3 regions of the Halomonas sp. 3H genome follow, and region 2 is predicted to be linked to each of the others. Evidence: predicted binding sites of a transcription regulator. Region 2 holds the regulator's gene; each other region holds the start of a gene.
The links. Region 2 encodes FNR, which switches genes on or off when oxygen is low (the NO sensors DNR and NnrR bind a similar motif). Its sites were predicted from a motif close to TTGATNTANATCAA; they were not measured.
Positions count from the first base shown of each region.

Region 1 (6,670 bases), 1.5 Mb from region 2:
GCAAGGGACGGCTCGGCTACAGCCTGACGCCGCGCTTCGCCCCCACCTCCACCCGCGCCCAGCTCGACGCTACCGGCGCCCTCCTGAGAAACGACGCGAGCCTGTGGCTGCAGAGCCACCTGGCGGAGAACACCGGCGAGCTCGACTGGGTGGCGGAACTCTTCCCGGGCAGCCGCGACTACCTCGCGGTGTACGAGCAGTCGGGCCTGGTCGGACCGCGCAGCACCTTCGCCCACGGCATCCACCTGGACCGGGAGATGCGTGCTCGCCTCGCCGAGCGCGGCGCCAACCTCGCCTTCTGCCCGAGCTCCAACCTCTTCCTGGGCAGCGGGCTCTTCGACCGCCAGGCCGCCCGGGAGATGGCACTCAACGTCACCTACGCCAGTGACGTGGGCGGCGGCACCGACCTTTCGGGACTGGCCACGCTGAAGGCCGCCTACCAGGTGGGCCAGCTGCGCGGCCAGCCGCTCACCGCCTGGCAGGGCTTCTTCGGGCTGACCCTGGGCAACGCCCGGGCGCTGTCGCTGGATGAGCGTATCGGCCGCCTGGCACCCGGCATGGACGCCGACTTCGTGGTTCTCGACCCGGCGGCCACCCCGCTACTGGCCCGGCGCACGGCGCGCTGCCGCACCCTGTCCGAGACGCTCTTCGCACTGATGATGCTGGGCGACGACCGCAGCGTGACCGAGACCTGGGCCGCGGGACGCCTGCAGCATCGCCGTACTCTCACCTGAACCCCATGGAGCGTTGACTCACCGGCCGGACGACAGACTTGTCCGACCGGTCAGTCAGCGTAGGCTCGGTACGGCCTGTTATTGACCAATTGGTCAGAAACCCACAACAACAACGGGATGCCCATGAAAACCCACGACTCCTCCCTGGCCGACGCGCCCGTGCGCGGCTCCTCCTCGACGGATCGCCACTGGCTGGATCACTACTTCGGTGTCTCGCGGCGCGGCTCGTCCCTGCGCACCGAGTTCCTCGCCGGGATCGCCACCTTCCTGGCCTCGATGTACATCATCGTGGTCAACCCGGCGATCCTGAGCGATGCCGGGATTCCCTTCTCGGCGGCACTCTCCGCCACGGTGCTGATCAGCTTCATGAGCAGCCTGGCGATGGGCCTCTACGCCCGGAACCCGATCCTCGTCGCCCCCGGCATGGGCATGAACGCGCTGTTCACCTACACCCTGGTGCACGGGGCGGGACTCTCCTGGGAAGTGGCGCTGGGGTGCGTGTTCTGGTCGGGCGTGCTGTTCGCCACCCTGGCCATGTTCAACGTGCGCAAGGCGATCATCGAGGCCATTCCGCCCTCGCTGCGCTATGCGATTACCTGCGGCATCGGGCTGTTCATCACCTTCATCGGCTTCAAGAATGCCGGCTTCATCGTCGGCAGTGACGCCACCCTGGTGACCCTGGGCAGCATGGACCCCGGCCTGATCACCTTCTTCATCGGCATGATGGCCACCGCGATCCTGGTGATCCTGCGCTTCAACGGTGCCCTGATCCTCGGCATCGCCCTGACCACCCTGCTGGCCACCCCCATGGGGCGCCTGTGGGGCGGTGACGTGGTGGTGGAGTGGAGCGGCCTGGCCGCATGGCCCGACTTCGGCGCGGTGATGCAGGTGGACATCTGGGGCGCGCTCAAGGTCGCCTACCTGCCGTTCATCTTCGTGATGCTGTTCACCAACTTCTTCGACGCCCTCTCCTGTTTCATGGCGCTGTCCGAGTCGGCGGACCTTAAGGACAAGGACGGCAACCCGCGCAACCTCAAGCGCTCCATGACGGTGGATGCCTTCGCCTCGATGATCGCCGCGCCGCTGGGCACCAGCGCGGCCCAGACCTTCATCGAATCCGGCGCCGGCGTCGCCCAGGGAGGGCGCACCGGCCTGGTGGCGGTGACCATTGCCCTGCTGTTCCTGCCCTTCCTGTTCCTGTCGCCGCTGCTGTCGCTGGTGCCGGGCATCGCCACGGCCCCCGCCCTGGTGCTGGTGGGCCTGTTCATGCTGGCGCCCATCGGCAAGATCGACTGGTCGCGCTTCGAACAGGCCTTTCCGGCCTTCCTGGCGATCATCCTGATGCCGCTGACCTACTCGATCACCCTGGGGATCGCCTTCGGCTTCCTCAGCTTCGTGCTGATCAAGCTGTGCACCGGACGCTTCCAGGACATCCGCCCGGCCATGTGGGTCTCGGCCGCGCTGAGCGTGGTGATGCTGGTCACCACCCAGTGACCAGCGGGGCCGCCAGGGACGGCGGCCCTCGCCGGCGCCGTGGGCTCAGCCCTCTTCCTGGCCCGGCGGCAGCGCGAGGATCCAGCTCACCAGGCGCTCGATGTGCTCCTCGGCAACCCGGCGATTGGGGGTCATGCGCTCCTCGCCCCAGTTGCCGCTGCCGCCGTCGCGCACCGTGGCCACCAGGCGCTCCAGCGCCTCGTCGTCGTCCCGGTAGCGCTCGGCCACGTCACGCCAGGCGGGCCCACGAAGGGTCTTGTCCAGGTCATGGCAGTTGAAGCAGCCGCTGTCCCAGGCCAGGTCGATCATTGCCTCGTCCTCCTCGACCGCATCGGCCTGGGCCGGGCCCGAAGCCAGCAAGGCGACCAGCAGGCTCGCCGCCAGACCGCTCATCGTCCCCCTACGCATCTCGCTTTCCTCCCAGCAGGGCATCCCCCACACGGAACACCGTCAGGGCCGCCAGCGCGGCGGCGAAGAGCATCGGCATGCGGTAGTCGGCCCGGGTCAGGATCCACAGGTGGGTCACGCCCAGCGCCGCCGCCACGTAGACCAGCCGATGCAGCCAGTGCCAGGCAGTGTAGCCCATGGCCTTCTGCATGCGTCGGAAGGAGGTGAGCGCCAGCGGCACCAGCAGCAGAAGCGCCGCCGCACCGTAGCGGATGTAGGGCAGGTCGACCATCTCCCGGCGGATCCAGGGCCAGTCCCAGAACTGGTCGAGGCCCATCCAGGCCAGCATGTGGGCCACCAGCCAGAAGAAGGCCCACAGGCCGATCTGGCGCCGCGCGACCATGACCCCGACCCAGCCGGTCAGGCGGAATGCCGGGCTGAAGGCAATCGTCACCAGCAGCAGGATCAGGCCGGTGCGGCCGGTGAAGTGGACCACCGCCTCGGCGGGCACCGCCCCCAGGTCGCCGAAGCACCACTGCCAGGCCAGCCACACCGCGGGCAGGCTGCCGGCCAGCAGCACCAGCAGGCGGAAGGCGGTGATTCGCTGTGACGCATCCAGCATCGGGGTTTCCCTGGAGTCAGAAGTGCTTGTTCAGGTCCATGCCGGCATAGAGCTCGGCCACCTCGTCGGCGTAACCGTTGAACATCAGCGTCTCGCGCCGACCGCTCTCGCCGATGCGCCGCTCGCGGGCCTGGGACCAGCGCGGATGGTCCACCTCGGGATTCACGTTGGCGTAGAAGCCGTACTCCTCGGGGTTCTGGTCGATCCAGGAGGTGGTGGGCGGCTCCTCGACCAGGCGGATCCTGACCACCGACTTGATGCTCTTGAAGCCGTACTTCCAGGGCACCACCAGGCGGATCGGCGCGCCGTTCTGGTTCGGCATCCTCTCGCCGTACATGCCCACCGCCATCAGGGTCAGCGGGTGCATGGCCTCGTCGATGCGCAGCGCCTCGCGGTAGGGCCACTCGATGATCGAGCGGCGCTGCCCGCGCAGGTTGTCCGGGTCGAGAATCGACTCGAAGACCACGTACTTGGCCCGGGAGGTGGGCCCGTGGCGCCTGAGCAGCTCGGCCAGGGGGAAGCCGATCCAGGGAATCACCATGGACCAGGCCTCCACGCAGCGCAGGCGATAGATGCGCTCCTCGAGGTCCTGGCCGGCGAGGATATCCTCCAGGGCGAAGGTGCCGGCCTTCTCCACCTCACCCTCGATGGCCATCGACCAGGGGTCGGTGACCAGCCGGTGGGCGTAGACCTCCGGGTCGCTCTTGCGGGTGCCGAACTCGTAGAAGTTGTTGTAGGTGGTGGCGTCCTTGACGTCGGTGAGCGCCTCGTCGCCGGCCAGCGACCGGCTCTGCAGCTCGCCCTCGAGCTGCCCGGCCAGGGTCGCCTGCCAGGCTCGGGCAGGGGGCGAGAAGAGCAGCCCCGGGGCGGCCGCCGCCGCGCCCAGCGCGGCGCCGCGTTTCAGGAAGCGCCGGCGCTGCTCGAAGAGCTCCCGGGGCGTCACCTCGGACTCGGGGATGGGGGGGTAACGGTAACGTGACATGTCGATCGTCTCAGGCCAAGGGATCGCGAGGGCTCCAGCTTCCCTGATGATACCGGGGCCGTCCAGTCGCGACCGTCAACAAAGGTCAAAAATTGATGTGGCTCAAGTCACCCCGTTATCCGACGGTTTTGCTGGGTTGATATGCATCAACCCCTGTCGCTAACTTGCAGGCATAAGGTTAAGCGGCCGTTATGAAAACCGCCGACCGAAGTCAACGCAACGAGGGGAACTGTCATGATCACCAAACGCCTGCTGGCCTCGGCCATCGCCATGGGCTCCGCCATTGCCATCGCCGCCCCGACCCTGGCCGACGATGGACTCGGCGACTATCGCGACCGCTTCGAGCCGCTGCCCCACTTCCCGCCGATCCCCGCCGACAACTCCCTGACTCCGGAGAAGGTGGAGCTCGGCAAGTTCCTGTTCTTCGAGCCGCGCATCTCCTCCAGCGGCGTGATCAGCTGCGCCACCTGCCATAACCCGGCGCTGGGCTGGGCGGACCGCATCCCGCGGGCCACCGGCCACGACGGCCAGATCGGCGAGCGCAACACCCCCACGGTGCTGAACTCCGGCTTCCTGGGCTCCCAGTTCTGGGACGGCCGTGAGCCGGACCTGGAGGGCCAGGCGCTGGGCCCGATCGAGGCCGACGTCGAGATGGCCATGGACCTGGACACCGCGCTCGAGCGCCTCACCGAGTTCGACCTCTACCACGACATGTTCGCCGAGGCCTACCCGAACGACGAGGACCCGATCAACGCCGACAACCTGGCCAAGGCCATCGCCAGCTTCGAGCGCACCCTGAACACTCCCAACTCGCCCTTCGACCGCTACCTGCGCGGCGACATGGAGGCCCTGACTGACCAGGAGAAGGACGGCATGGTGGCCTTCGTGGACAACGGCTGCATCGCCTGCCACCGCGGGCCGGCGTTGACCGACAGCCAGTTCCACCGCATCCAGGTGCCGGGCTCCAGCGACGTGGGCCGCTTCGAGGTCACCGGCGACGAGGCGGACAAGTACAAGTTCCGCACCCCGACCCTGCGCAACGTGGCCGTCACCTATCCCTACATGAACAACGGCGCCACCGAGACCCTCGAGGAATCCGTCGCCATCATGGGCAGGGAGATGCTGGGTCGCGACTTCGAGGAGCAGACCGTCGCCGACATCACCGCCTTCCTGCACACCCTGACCGGCGAGATGCCCGCCTTCGAGGTGCCGGCCCTGCCGTGACCCGAGGCCCTGCCGGAAAGGCAAGTCACAAGCAGAACCCCCGGCCCGGCCGGGGGTTCTGCTTGTGGGGTCAAGTTCTACGTTGCGGGGTCAATGCCTTGTCGGCGTCAGACGCTGTCCGCCAGCTGGCGCCGCAGTGCCAGGCGGCGCCGGTCGCTGACGAAGGCCGACTCGATGGCCGTGCCGGCCAGTTGGATGAAGATCTCCTCGGACCAGCCGAAGGCCTCGTGGCAGGCGAGATAGTTGGTGAGCAGGCCGCCGCCGAAGTAGGCCGGGTCGTCGGAATTGAGGGTGACGCGCAGCCCGGCCTCCAGCAGCTGCGGAAGGGGGTGATCCGCGAGGCGCTCCACCACCCTGAGGCGCACGTTGGAAAGCGGGCAGACGGTCAGCACCATGCCCTCGTCACGCAGCCGTGTCACCAGCTCGGGGTCCTCCAGGCAGCGCACGCCGTGGTCGATGCGGCAGACGTCGAGCAGGTCCAGTGCCTCGCGGATGTACTCCGGCGGCCCCTCCTCCCCGGCGTGGGCGACCCGCGGGATCCCCAGCCGGGCGGCCCGCTCGAACACCTCGACGAACTTGGAAGGCGGGTGGCCGCGTTCTGCGCTGTCCAGCCCCACGGCGTCGAGCATCTCCCAGTAGGGGGCGGCCTGCTCCAGCACGGCCATCGCCTCGGCGGCATCCCGATCGCGCAGGAAGGCCATGATCAGCGCCGTGGAGAGCCCCAGCTCGCGCTCGGCATGGCGCCGCGCCAGGCTGAGTCCTTCCATCACCACCGGTAGTTCGATGCCGCGCACCAGGTGGGCCTGGGGATCGAAGTGCATCTCGACATGCACCACGCCCTCGGCATGGGCGCGACGGAAGTAGTCCATGGCCAGGTCGTGGAAGTCCTCGGCGGTGCGCAGCACGCCCATGCCCTGGTAGTAGAGGTCCAGGAAGGACTGCAGGTCCTGGAAATCGTAGGCGGCACGGACCTCCTCGACCGAGGCGTAGGGCAGCGCGACCCCGTTGCGCTCGGCCAGCGCGAACATCAGCTCGGGCTCCAGCGACCCCTCGATATGCAGGTGCAGCTCGGCCTTGGGCAGACGCTTGAGGAAATCACGCATGGTTCAACTCGCTCCGGTGGTTTACCTCATCCTGATAGAGAATCGGCGAATGCGCAAAGCCTCCCCCTACAACCCACGGATGAAGGCTGCCAGGGCCTCGCGCCGATCGGCCAGCCGCGCCTCG
Region 1 is NZ_CP100360.1:2,163,844-2,170,513, forward strand. It holds gene guaD (guanine deaminase) at 1-734, shown strand, start outside; gene NFC98_RS10075 (NCS2 family permease) at 858-2,228, shown strand; gene NFC98_RS10080 (c-type cytochrome) at 2,274-2,636, opposite strand; gene NFC98_RS10085 (sulfite oxidase heme-binding subunit YedZ) at 2,629-3,237, opposite strand; gene msrP (protein-methionine-sulfoxide reductase catalytic subunit MsrP) at 3,254-4,219, opposite strand; gene NFC98_RS10095 (cytochrome-c peroxidase) at 4,454-5,443, shown strand; gene NFC98_RS10100 (adenosine deaminase) at 5,551-6,546, opposite strand; gene NFC98_RS10105 (DUF4139 domain-containing protein) at 6,613-6,670, opposite strand, start outside.
Region 1: NFC98_RS10095 (cytochrome-c peroxidase) is a predicted target of FNR. The motif match lies at 4,356-4,369, and genes of this name have one in related genera.

Region 2 (6,670 bases):
AGATCTCGCGGGCCACCCGCCGGGTGATGCGCCAGAACATGGTCTGGTCGGTGTGCTATAACTTCTCGGCCATGCCGCTGGCCGCCATGGGCTTCGTCCCGCCATGGCTCGCGGCCATCGGCATGTCGGCGAGCTCCCTGGTGGTGGTGGGCAATGCCCTGCGCCTCAACCGCTTCCGCAGCCGGGCCGCCGAGCCCCGGCAGGCCGTCGCACCGGCCCCACAACGGGTGAACGCATGAGCATCCTCTACCTGCTGATTCCGCTGTCGCTGATCCTGCTCGGCCTGGCCGTCTGGGCCTTCTTCTGGGCGGTGAAGAACGACCAGTTCGAGGACCTGGAGGGGCCCGCCCACCGCATCCTCTTCGACGAGGACGAGAACGACCTGCCCCCCGATGAGCGCCGGCGCCGCCGCGAGGTTCGCCACGATGCCGACAGGGACGACCCGGGGCCGGGCGACTCCCGCTGATGGATCCCACCGGACTCGGCCTGCCGCCGCTCGCCGCGGCCTTCGTCTTCGGCCTGCTCGGCGGCGCCCACTGCATCGGCATGTGCGGCGGGATCATGAGCGCCCTGACCTTCGCCGTGCCCCCCAGCATGCGCTCCCCGGCGCGCCTCTCCGGGCTGCTGCTCGGCTACAACCTGGGCCGCATCGCCAGCTACATGGTCGCCGGGGCCCTGGTGGCGGGCCTCGGCACCCTGCTCACCCTCACCCCGGCCACGCGGGTGGTGCTGCAGCTGTTCGCCGCGGTCATGCTGATCCTGATGGCACTCTATATCGCCGACTGGTGGAAGGGGCTGCTGCGAGTGGAAGCCGTGGGCCGGCGCCTGTGGCGCCACCTGGAGCCGGTGGGTCGGCGGCTGATGCCGGTGGTCAGGATCCCCCAGGCCGTGGCGCTGGGGGCGGTGTGGGGCTGGCTGCCGTGCGGGCTGGTCTACTCGATGCTGGCCTGGAGCCTGGCCATGGCCGACCCGCTGAGGGGGGCCGCGCTGATGGGCGCCTTCGGCGTCGGTACCCTGCCGGCCCTGCTGGCCACCGGGCTGGCGGCCCGCCAGCTGGGGGGCCTGATCAGACACCGCGCCACGCGCACCCTGGCCGCGCTCTCGATCATCGCCTTCGCCCTGTGGCAGCTCTGGCAACTGCTGCCCGGCGCGGCGCACGGCTGAATTCCCGGCTATTCCACCCGGGATTGACGCAGCTCAACGCCGACCCTGCCGCCTCCCCGCTAGCATACAAGGCACATCCACCGCCGGGAGTGCCGCCATGCCCGCCCATGCGAAGACCGCGACTCGCGTCGGGCCATCACGCACCGACCGCGCCCTGTCGCGCCTGTGCCGCCATGACCTCGACGGCCCCCGCTATGTCACCTACCCGCGGGTGGCCTGCTTCGGCGACGGGCTCACGGCGGACGCCTTCGCCGCGGCCCTGGAGCGCAGCAACCACGGCGGACGCCCGCTGTCGCTGGACGTGCAGCTGCCCTTCTGCCGCCAGGCCTGCCGCTTCTGCGCCTGCCACAGCATCGCCTCCCGGGACAACCGCCAGGCCGAGCCCTATCTCTCCCGGCTCGACCGCGAGATGGTACTGCTGACCCGCCACCTGGCGACCTCGCGGGAGGTCCAGCGGCTGCACTGGGGCGGCGGCGCGCCCACCTTCCTCTCCCTGAACCAGATGGGGGACCTGTTCGACCGCCTGGATGCCCGTTTCGGACTCTCGGGCTCACGCGAGCGCGACTACAGCATCGAGGTCGACCCGCGGGAGGCCGATGTCTTCACCCTGCGCCACCTGCAGGCGCTGGGCTTCAACCGGCTGAGCCTGGGCGTCCAGGAGCTCGACCTGCGGGTGCAGAAGGCGATCAACCGGATCCAGCCCCGGGTGCTCACCGAGTCGCTGGTCGACGAGGCCGAACGGCTGGGGTTCCGCTCGCTGAACCTGGACCTGATCGTCGGCCTGCCCCTGCAGACCCGCGAGAGCTTCGCCGAGACCCTCGACCAGATGATCGCGATGGCGCCGCCGCGGCTCTCGCTCTATCGCTATTCGCACCTCCCGGAACGCTACCGCGCCCAGCAGCAGATCCGCGCCGAGGACCTGCCGTCACGGCAGACGCAGCTGATGATCCTCCTCGACGCACGGCAGCGGCTGGAGGCCGACGGCTATGTGGCCATCGGCATGGGCCAGTACGCCCGTCCCGGGGACAGCCTGGCCATCGCCCGGGCCAATGGCACCCTGAGGCGTGACCCGCTGGGCTACACCCCTCACGGCCCGGCGGACCACATCGGCCTGGGCGTGGCCGCCGTCAGCCAGCTGGAGGAGGTGCTGGCCCGCAACCCGGAGAGCCTGGCCGCCTACGAGGCCGCCCTGGACGCGGGCCGACTGCCCACCTCGCGGGGCATCCGCCTGACCGCCGACGATCACCTGAGGGGCGACGCCATCGAGCGGCTGCTGTGCGGGATGGCGCTGGACCTCGAGACCCTCTCCACCGCTCACGGCGTCGACGCCGAAGCGAGCCTGGCCGATGCCCTGCAACGCCTCGAGCCCCTGCGCCGGGACGGGCTGCTCGAACGCCACGGCAGCCGGCTGGTCGCCACCGCTGCCGGCGAGCTGCTGATCCATCGGCTGGCCATGGCCTTCGACGCCTACCCTCCGCCGGGCGCCTGAACCGGCAGCGGGCGGGACCCGCTGCCGGCCGGGCGGGGCAGCTACCTCCTTAGGGGTGGTTTGCCCTGACCGCAGTTTCCTCCATAATGACCGGCATGATCACGATCAAGGAGGAGTCGGCCATGCCGGATACCCTGACCGGCCGGCGGCGTTCCCTGCTGCACGAGACCCGTTGCCAGACCTGCAGCCTGAGTTCGCTGTGCCTGCCGCTGGCGCTCGAGGTGCAGGACATGGACCAGTTCGACGCCATCATCCGCCGGCGTGCGCCGCTGAAGAAGGGCGAGACCCTGTTCCGCCAGGACAGCCCCTTCACCAGCGTCTTCGCGGTCCGCTCGGGCAGCCTCAAGCAGGTGACCACCGAGGGCAGCGGCGAGGACCAGCTCACCAACTTCTACCTGCCCAGCGAGCTGGTGGGGCTCGACGGCATCGACGAGGCACGCTACCCCGGTACCGTGGTGGCCCTGGAGACCACCACGGTCTGCGAGATCCCCTTCGACCGTCTCGACAGCCTCTCCGAGTCGCTGCCGGAGCTGCGCACCCAGCTCTACCGCAGCATGAGCAAGGAGCTGCGCGACGACCGCCGCATGATGCGGCTGCTCTCGCGCAAGACCGCCGACCAGCGGCTGGCCAGCTTCTTCGCCGGCCTCTCCGACCGCTTCCGGCGCCGCGGCTACTCCCCCTACAGCTTCCGCCTCTCCATGTCCCGGGCCGATATCGGCAACTACCTGGGGCTCGCGGTCGAGACGGTCAGCCGTATCCTGGGCCGTTTCCAGAGCCAGGGCCTGGTTGCCGTCTCCGGCCGCGAGGTGCATATCCTCGACCTCGAGGCCCTGACCCAGGTCGCCGAAGAGGAAGGGGCGAAGTAGCGCCGGGCGCGCTCGGCGCTTATCGCTCGTTCAGAATATCGATGCGGTTGGCCAGCAACTGCTGCTGCTTCTCCTCCAGCCCGGCGAAGTCGAACAGCTCACGGTCGGCCAGCTGCGACGGCGCCACGTTGGTCACCGCCTTGAACATGCTCTCCAGGCGACCGGGGTGCTTCTTCTCCCACTCGGCAAGCATCTCCTTGACCACCTGGCGCTGCAGGTTGGGCTGCGAGCCGCACAGGTTGCAGGGGATGATCGGGAACTCCATCAGCCGCGCATACTCGGCGATGTCCGCCTCGCGGCAGTAGGCCAGCGGCCGGATCAGGATATTCCTGCCATCGTCGGAGAGCAGCTTGGGGGGCATCGCCTTGAGGCTGCCGCCGAAGAAGAGGTTGAGGAACAGCGTCTCGAGAATGTCCTCGCGATGGTGCCCCAGGGCGACCTTGGTGGCGCCGATCTCCTCGGCGAAGCCGTAGAGGGAGCCGCGACGCAGCCGCGAGCAGAGCGCGCAGGTGGTCTTGCCCTCGGGCGTCTTCTCCTTGACCACCGAGTAGGTGTCGCGCTCGAGGATGTGGTACTCCACGCCGATCGACGCGAGGTACTCGGGCAGCACGTGCTCGGGGAAGCCGGGCTGCTTCTGGTCGAGGTTGACCGCCACCAGCGAGAAGTCGATGGGCGCATTGCGCTGCAGGCTGCGCAGGATCGACAGCAGGGTGTAGCTGTCCTTGCCCCCCGACAGGCAGACCATCACGCGGTCGCCCTCGTGGATCATCCCGTAGTCGATGATCGCGTTGCCGACCTGACGCCGCAGGCGCTTCTGGAGCTTGTTGAACTCGCGCTTGGCGCGGGCATCCAGGGCCTCGAGGGTCGATGAGGCCGGTTCGGCCGGCGCGGCGTCCCGGGAAGGGGAAGCCGAGGTGGGGGGATCGAAGATCACGGCGTCTTGCATGGTCGTAGGCGCTGCCAGAGCGGACGGAAATTGACGGGCGCCCATCCTACCACCGCCGCCGGCACGAGGCGACGCCCTCCCGACGTCAGGAGAACAGGCCGGCCGGCTGCGTCGCGCGATCCAGCCTCAGGTACATCAGCGCCGTGGTCACCGCATCGCCCAGCGCCGTATGGCGTCCCATGACCGGCACCCCCAGCAGTTCGGCCACCCGCTCGAAGCGCGGCAGCGCATCGACCTCGGGATGGCGGCGACGCAGCCGGCGGGCGTAGCTCTGGGCCACATCGATGGTGGCATTGGGCAGGTCGAAGCCGAAGCGCGGCCGAAGCTCGCGGTTGAGGATGGCCAGGTCGAAGTCCAGGCACCACCCCACGATGGGCCGGTTGCCGACGAAGTCGAGCAGGCGGGCCAGGGCGGCCTCCATCTCCTCGCCGCCGTCCAGGTCGATGCCGCGCAGGCCATGGATGCGGATCGAGTCGCCGGAGAGGCTGGCGGGACGCGCCAGGCGCAGGTCCAGGGAGTCGCTGGTCAGTACCCGGTCGCCGCGCACCTTCACCGCTGCGATCGAGACCAGCTCCGCGGTGCGGGTATCCAGCCCGGTGGTCTCGGTGTCGATCACCACCATCTCGTCACCGGTGTAGGGGTGGAACAGCCAGGCGTAGTCACCGTTGGCGTGTCGTCGACGGTCGGCGGCGCGCCGCAGGGCCTTGATCATGACGGGGTCTCCTTGAGTCGTTGTCGTTGTCGTTCCTTCGGACGTCGCCTCGGCGTCACGAATACTCCAGATGGAAACGGTGGGAGAGGCGCTGCTTGAAGTCCTTGACGATATGCAGCGCCTCGCGCAGCAGGTCGCGCTCCAGGGACGAGAGCTCCTGGACCACCACCCGATCGGGCTTGCGGCTCGCCGCCTCGCCGTCCAGCCCCGCCAGCTGCTGCTTGAGGCGCAGCTCGGTGAACAGCGACAGCGCCTCGCCCAGGTCCTCGGCGAAGCTGGCCTCGAGCCTGCCATCCGCCGCCAGGGCATCCAGGCGTTCCAGGGTCGAGGTCGGCCGGATACGCCGTTCCAGCGCCATGGTCCGCACCCCGTGGACGATCGGGAAGATGCCGCCCTTCTTGATGTCGATGCCGTGCTGCGGCTTCTTCAGGGAGCCGAACAGGGTCAGCGGGGTCGAGAAGCGCAGGGCGGTGCGGGCGAAGTAGGAGAGCAGCAGCTCGTCGCGGGAGCAGCGTTCGAAGAGCTCCTCGCGTACCCGGTCGAGCAGGGCCGGGTTGCCGGCCACCGCATGGGAGTCGAGCATGATGGCCAGCTTCATCAGGCTGTCGCCATCCCGCTTGCCGGCCCAGCTGGCGATGCGCGCGCGCCACTGGCTCTCGGTGCCCACCCACTCGGGGTTGGAGACCATGATGTTGCCGGGACAGGGCGGGTAGCCGAGCTCGATGAGGGTCTCGGTCAGCCGCTGCATCTGCTCGCCACAGTCGGGCCAGTCGAGGCCGTCGGCCAGGATCAGGCCGTTGTCCTGGTCGGTCTTGAGGATCTGCTCGCCGCGCCCCTCGCTGCCCATCACCATCAGGCAGCTGTCGCGGTGGTAGCGCTCGTCGATCAAAAAGCCCCAGGCCTTGTTCATGATCCGGCCGTTGAGGGCGGCCAGCAGCCCCATGGCGAAGCGCAGCTTGACGCCCTGGGCCATCAGCGCCTTGACCAGCTCAGGGGTGCGGCGGCTGGCCGCCGCCAGCGCCTCGAGGCTGTTGGCCTGCTCGACCTGCAGGCTGACCACGTAGCTGCGGCTGGAGAAGTAGCTGAGCACGTCGGTCAGCTCCACCACCCCGACGGGGCGGCGCTGCTCGATCACCACCACCCGCTCGACCTTGTGGCGGGTCATGATGACCAGCGCCTCGAAGAGGTACTGGCCGGGGGAGACGGTGATCAGCTCGGCGCTGCCGATCCCCGCCAGGGGGCTGTCTCGCCCGCGCTCCTCGAGCACCAGGGCATTGAGCAGGTCGGTCTTGGTCACCATGCCGGGACCGGACTCGCCCTCCACCAGCAGGCTGTCGGCATGGCGCTCGTTGATGGTGGCCACGGCCTCGCCGATGGTCATGGCCGCGGGCACCAGCAGCGGCTCGCGCATGCACTCGTCGACCCGGGCCAGCATGAAGCCTGCCATGGTCACCCCTCCCTCGGCACGCTGTTCGGTCAGCAGGCGCGCCTTG
Region 2 is NZ_CP100360.1:694,326-700,995, reverse strand. It holds gene NFC98_RS03360 (heavy metal translocating P-type ATPase) at 1-239, shown strand, start outside; gene ccoS (cbb3-type cytochrome oxidase assembly protein CcoS) at 236-466, shown strand; gene NFC98_RS03350 (sulfite exporter TauE/SafE family protein) at 466-1,164, shown strand; gene hemN (oxygen-independent coproporphyrinogen III oxidase) at 1,262-2,653, shown strand; gene fnr (fumarate/nitrate reduction transcriptional regulator Fnr) at 2,776-3,519, shown strand; gene ttcA (tRNA 2-thiocytidine(32) synthetase TtcA) at 3,539-4,465, opposite strand; gene NFC98_RS03330 (3'-5' exonuclease) at 4,551-5,177, opposite strand; gene NFC98_RS03325 (putative nucleotidyltransferase substrate binding domain-containing protein) at 5,233-6,670, opposite strand, start outside.

Region 3 (6,670 bases), 1.9 Mb from region 2:
CGCGGGACCCCTTTCATCACGTTGATGGCGTGTTGCGCGCTCTGCTAGCGATTGATGTGCTGGTATTCGCCGGCATCGGCGGTGGCACTGCTTACCACCACGATGGCGATCATGGCCGCGATGAAGCCGGGAATGATCTCGTAGACACCGGGTCCGCCCATGAAGGAGCCGTTCCAGCCCAGCGAGATCCAGATCATGACGGTGGCGGCACCCACCACCATGCCGGCAATGGCGCCGGCACCGTTGGTGCGCGGCCACATCAGCGACAGGATGATCAGCGGGCCGAACGCTGCACCGAAGCCGGCCCAGGCGTTACTGACCAGCCCCAGCACCTGGGAGTTCTCGTCGGAGGCGATGACGGCGGCCACCAGGCCGACGAGCACCACGCAGACCCGGCCGACGGCCACGGTCTCCTTCTCGCTGGCCTCCTTGCGCAGGAAGAGGCGATAGAAGTCCTCGGTGAGGGAGGAGGAGGACACCAGCAGCTGACTGGAGATGGTGCTCATGATCGCGGCCAGCAGGGCCGCATAGAGGAAGCCCGTGACCAGCGGGTGGAACAGCAGGTTCGCCAGGATGATGAAGATGGTCTCCGGATCCTGGACGTCCAGGCCATTGCGCACCGCATAGGCGCGGCCGAATATCCCCAGAGAGACCGCGCCGATCAGGGAGATCGCCATCCAGCTCATGCCGATGTTGCGGGCAATGGGCACATCCTTGAGGGAGCGGATGGCCATGAAGCGCACGATGATGTGCGGCTGCCCGAAATACCCCAGGCCCCAGGTGACCGCGGAGAGCCAGCCGACGAAGGTCAGTCCCGCCGTCCACGACAGCAGGGTGGGGTCGACGCTATTGAGGGTCTCGGACGCCTGGGAGAAGCCGCCGCCGCCTTCGCCGAAGAGCACCACCGCCGGCATGATCACCAGCGCCAGCATCATGATGCAGCCCTGCACGAAGTCCGTCAGGCTCACGGCCAGGAAGCCGCCGACGACGGTATAGACCAGCACCACCCCCAGGGTGATCACCACGCCCATGGCGTAATCGCTCATGCCACCGAAGTTGTAGATGCCCGAGAACGCGCTCTCGAACAGCTTGCCGCCGGCCACCAGGCCGGAGGCCGTGTAGACGGCGAAGAAGATGACGATCACCACGGCCGACACCGTGCGCAGGGAGAGCGCCCGGGTCGGGAAGCGGTTGGCCAGGAACTCCGGGATGGTGATGGCGTTGCCGTAGTGAACCGTCTGTTCACGGAGGCGAGGTGCGACCAGGGTCCAGTTGAAGAACGCACCGACGAGCAGGCCGATACCGATCCAGGCCGAGCCCAGGCCGGAAACGAACAGCGCCCCGGGCAGGCCCAGCAGCAGCCAGCCGCTCATGTCCGAGGCCCCGGCCGACAGGGCCGCCACCTGGGGGCTGAGGGCGCGTCCGCCCAGCATGTAGTCCTCGGACGAGGACGTGGACTTGCGCATGGCATAGACGCCGATGGCGATCATGAGCGCAAAGTAACCAAGCAGGCTTATCCAGACTCCAGTAGCCATGAAGTACCTCCAGTTCATTGGGCCGGAGCAGGCTCCGGCCGGATGACGCATCTACCGTTCGGAGTCCGGTAGCGGCGCGGGTTTATTGTTGTCACTCCACCTTCGTCATGCGCAACGTGGCGCTGCCGCCTGTCACGCCAGGGGGTCCTGCTCGATGCGTGCCTCCTGTGGCAGTTCTTTCGTCAAGGGCGTTGGGGATGATGGGGTGTCTCCAGCGCAGCTGGATCGATCGGGTCCGTACGTTGTTGAAAAGCGTTGAGGAAAAGCGTAGCAGCCTAGCCGAATCACGCCGGCTCTTTCGCGGTGGAAAGGGGCCACGGTGGAGAGGGGCGAAGCGTCGAAGGGGGCGGCCGATGGGGAAAACCGGTCAGGGAGGGGGGCGCGCTGAGGGGTGACGCGGTTGAACCGATCGGGCGGGTAGCGCTCGACATGTCGAGCCCCCTTTGATGGGAAATGTAGTACTCATACTAGCGCCTATCGCGACGGTGGATCATTTCACGGTGTGTGAACGCTGCTCTGGGCCTGATGGGGAGCGACCGCATGCCGGTACCGCCTTCGCGCCTGCCAACGCAACGAGGCCCGCCGGTGGCGGGCCTCGTCGTGGGGTGAGGGGCGATCAGAAACGGTAGCTGATACCGCCCATCACCACCCAGGGGTCGATCTCGACCTTGCCAAGATCAGTGGTTCCCAAGCTGACATCGGTATCGATATCGAGATACCAGGCGGCGGCGTTGAGCGCCCAGTTGTCATTGATCAGCAGGTCGACGCCCACCTGGCCGGCGGCGCCCCAGGAGCTGTCGAGGTTCAGTTCAGCGCCTTCGATACCGATCGTCTCGCTGGAGAAGCGGGTGTAGTTGACGCCCACGCCGACGTAGGGCTGCACGCTGGCCGCGGTGCCGCCCAGCGGGTAGTACTGGACGGTCAGGGTCGGCGGCAGATGCTTGGTGGAGGCAGGAATCGTGCTGCCATCCGGAGCGGTCAGTGTGATGTCATGCTTGAACTGCTCGGCGGCCAGCAGCTCGACGCCGATCTTGTCATGGAAGCGATAGCCCAGGGTAAAGGCGAAGCGGGTATCGTCACCAACATCAGCGGCAAGGCCGTTATTAAGAGTTCCGTTGTCGCTCTTCGGTGCCACCTTGGCCACGCCCAGGCGGGTAAAGAAGTCGCCGGCGCCGTAGGCCAGGGCCTGGGTGCTGGTGGTGAAGGCGGCGGCGGCCAGGCCGGCGGCCAGCAGGGTGGGGAGGTGCTTGCGCATGGGGCGGCTCCTTGAGGTTCCGGGTTGAGCGTTGTGGTCTAGCCAGTCCCTGGCCTGCCAGGGTGACGGGAAGTTTAATCAAGCCGCCCGGGAACTTTCTTGACGCCGGTCAAGTGGTGCTGCAACGCACAAGGATCAGAGCATGGGAGAGACAAAAAGGACGCCGCCGGGCTGGGCCCGGCGGCGTCCTTCGTGACGGCGATTACCGCAGACGCTGTGCGGCGCGGCGCGGATCAGAAGCGCAGGGTCACGCCGCCGCCGATGGTCATCGGGTCCACCTTGGCGGTGCCGATGCGGTCGCCGTTCACGGAGATGCGCGAGTCGACGTCGGCATAGTTGGCGAAGCCGTTGAGCATCAGGTTGTCGGTGATGGCGAGATCCACGCCCACCTGGCCCACGGCGCCGTAGCTGCGACGGGCGTCCACGCCTTCCGGCTCGCCGGAGAAGCGGGTGTAGTTGAGGCCGGCGCCCACGTAGGGCTGCACGCGGGAGTCCAGGCCACCCATCGGGTAGTAGTTGACCAGCAGGTTGACCGGCATCCGGTCGATGGTGCCGGCAAGACCATCACCAGCAATCTCATGCTCGATCTTCTCGGAGCCGTTGAGCTCCACGCCGACCTTGTCGTGGAACAGGTAGCCTGCGCCGAGGGTGAAGCCGGTCTCGCCGCTGCTGACGCCGTCGAGCACCCCGTTGTCGGAGCGGGTATCGGACTTGGCGAAGCCGCCACGCACGAAGGTGTCGCCGGCGCTGTAGGCCAGGGCGGCCTGGCTGGCGAAGGCGCAGCTGGCGGCGATGGCGGCCGCGGTGATCAGTCGAGTGGTGCGCATATGGGGATCCTCCCTGTTGCTTCACGCGAAGTCGCGTTGCCGGAGCGTCCGGCATCCTGTGACCAAGGTATTATACGAAACACTGTTTCCAAATGTCCCGTCACGAGTGGTCAATAATTGTGAAAGTTCTTTTCCGCGGGCGCGCAGGGGAGGGGGCGGACACGAAGGCGCCGGGCAGGAGCCCGACGCCAGGGTAGGCCGGAGTGATCAGAAGCGGTAGGTGATGCCGCCGCCGATGGTCATGGGGTCGATCTTGGCCTCGCCGATGTCGGCACCGCCCAGGCGCACGTCGGCCGAGACGTCGGCGTAGCTGACGAAGCCGTTGAGCATCAGGCCCTGGGCCACGGCCAGGTCCACGCCCAGCTGGCCGATGGCCCCATAGCTGCGGCGCACGTCCAGTCCCTCGAGCTCCTCGCCGGAGAAGCGGGTGTAGTTGAGGCCGGCACCCACGTAGGGCTGGACCCGGGAGTCCATGCCGCCCATGGGGTAGTAGTTGACCATCAGATTGATCGGCATCCGGTCGACGCTGCCGATGGGGCCTCCGTCGAGGGTGAGGTCATGCTCGACCTTTTCCTGGCCGCTGAGCTCGATGCCCAGCCTGTCGGTCACGAGGTACCCCACGCCGTAGTAGAGGCCCCGCTCGTCGGAAACATCCAGGCGCAGGTTGTCGGCCGTCAGGTCGCCATTGTTGGACTTGACGTCGGTCTGGGCGATGCCGCCGCGAACGAAGATATCCCCGGCGCTGTAGGCCAGGGCCATCTGGCTGGCCATGGCAAAGCCGGCGGCGATGGCGGTGACGGTCAGGAGATTGGTTCTTTTCATCGGGTCGTTCCTCTCGTCGAGCTTGGTCGTCGTTCTGGGCGGCAGCGTCGTGCCTGAGGTCCTGCGTTCTTGTACAATTATGACTATAGAAACGATGTTTGCAAAAGTCTTGTAAAGTTTTTCGATGGCGCCCATAGCTACCCATGACTCGCGGTCATCGGCAGGCGCGCTCCCTTTTGGGGCACTCGGCCCCGTTGTCGGGCCTCGGGCTTGTACAACACTTGACGCGGCGCAGCGTCGGGGCTCGCGAGAACGGCGGGAATCGTCTTGACTGAAGGGAGCTGACAAGGAGAGCGCAGATGAGACGCGAGATGTCCCTTCGGCACCCGGCGTGGCGCGAGGCTGTTCCCCTGCTGGTTGCCGCCGGCCTGGCGGTCTGGCTGCTGCTGCAGCCACAGCTGGTCAGCGACCTGGCGATGCCGCTGCGCCTGCCGGTGATCCTGCTGGGCGTCTGGTCGCTGGGCGCGGCCTTCATGCGCCCGCTGGGGCTGGTGCCGCGGCGCCACTGGCAGCGCCGGGCCACCTCGCCGCCATGGAGCCTGGCGGCGCTGGCGCTGTTCACCCTGGTGTTGCTGGTGCGCGCCGCGATGATATGACGGCTCGAGGGAGCAGGGGCCGTCACGCAGGAAGCCGCCCTTCGGGGCGGCTTCCTGCGTCAGTGCGACGGGGCGGGGCCGGGGCCCCGCCCGGTCGGTCAGACCTGGTCGAAGGTGTCGAAGTCGGCCGTGATGGCGTCCGTCGGCTCCTCGGTGGCCAGGCTCGCCACCACGATGGCGATGTAGGCGAAGATCACCCCCGGCACGATCTCGTAGAGATCGAACAGCCCGCCGGAGAGCTCGGCCCATACCACCACGGTGACGCCGCCCACCACGATGCCGGCCAGGGCGCCCCACTTGTTCATGCGGCGCCAGTAGAGCGACATGATCAGCGCCGGGCCGAAGGCGGCGCCGAAGCCGGCCCAGGCATAGGCGACGAGGTCGAGCACGGTGGCGTCGGGGTTGAGCGCCAGCAGATAGGCCAGCACGGCGATGCCGATCACCGCGAAGCGGCCCACCCAGACCAGCTCGGTCTGGCTGGCGTCCTTGCGGAAGATCGCCTTGTAGAAGTCATCGGTCAGCGCCGAGGAGGAGACCAGCAGCTGGGAGTCGGCGGTGGACATGATGGCGGCCAGGATGGCGGCCAGCAGGATGCCGGCGATCACCGGGTGGAAGATCAGGTTGACCATCACCATGAACACCGTCTCGCCGTCGGCCAGGTCGCGCTGCACGAAGCCCACGCCGAGCAGGCCCACGGCGATGGAGCTGACCAGGGCGATGGCGGTCCAGCTCACCGCGATGCGGCGGGCGGCGGGGATGTCGCGGTCGCTGCGGATGGCGGCGAAGCGGGCGAGGATGTGCGGCTGACCGAAGTAGCCCAGGCCCCAGGCCAGGGAGCTGACGATGCCGATGACCGACAGCGCCTCGCCGGTGGAGGCATCCCGGAACCAGGCGAGCATGTAGTCGCTCTCGGCGGCCAGGGCGGCGCCGGCGCCGCTTGCCCCGCCCAGATCGCTGAAGGCGATGATCGGCACGATGGCCAGCGCCGCCGCCATCATCAGGCCCTGGATCAGGTCGGTCCAGGAGACCGCCAGGAAGCCGCCGATGAAGGTGTACATGATGATGGTCAGGGTGCCGATGGTGACGGCGATGCGGTAGTCGAAGCCGAAGACGGTCTCGAACAGCCGGCCGCCGGCCACCAGGCCCGAGCTGGTATAGAAGAGGAAGAACATCAGGATGAAGATCGCCGAGATCACCCGCAGCAGGTGCGACTTGTCCTGGAAGCGGTTGGCGAAGAACTCCGGCAGGGTCAGGGCGTCGCTGACCTTGAAGCTGTAGAGGCGCAGGCGGCGCGCCACGATCAGCCAGTTCAGCCAGGTGCCGACCAGCAGACCCACGGCGATCCAGCTGGCCGAGATGCCGCTGACGTAGGCCGCGCCGGGCAGGCCGAGCAGCAGCCAGCCGGACATGTCCGATGCCCCGGCGGAGATCGCCGAGGTCCAGGGGCCCAGCGAGCGGCCGCCGAGGATGTAGTCGGAGAGGTTGGTGGTGCGCTTGTAGGCGACGATGCCGATGCCGAGCATCAGCGCCAGGTACACCACGAAGGTGAAGCCGATGGCCAAGTTGTTCTGAACCATGAGGGGGTTCCTTCAGTTTATTGTCGTTACAGACGAGCGGGGTTCACTCGTCTCCCAG
Region 3 is NZ_CP100360.1:2,635,036-2,641,705, reverse strand. It holds gene putP (sodium/proline symporter PutP) at 45-1,535, opposite strand; gene NFC98_RS12290 (OmpW family protein) at 2,152-2,790, opposite strand; gene NFC98_RS12285 (OmpW family protein) at 3,024-3,617, opposite strand; gene NFC98_RS12280 (OmpW family protein) at 3,825-4,439, opposite strand; gene NFC98_RS12275 (cyd operon YbgE family protein) at 4,739-5,035, shown strand; gene putP (sodium/proline symporter PutP) at 5,134-6,612, opposite strand; gene putA (bifunctional proline dehydrogenase/L-glutamate gamma-semialdehyde dehydrogenase PutA) at 6,656-6,670, opposite strand, start outside.
Region 3: NFC98_RS12290 (OmpW family protein) is a predicted target of FNR. The motif match lies at 2,890-2,903, and genes of this name have one in related genera.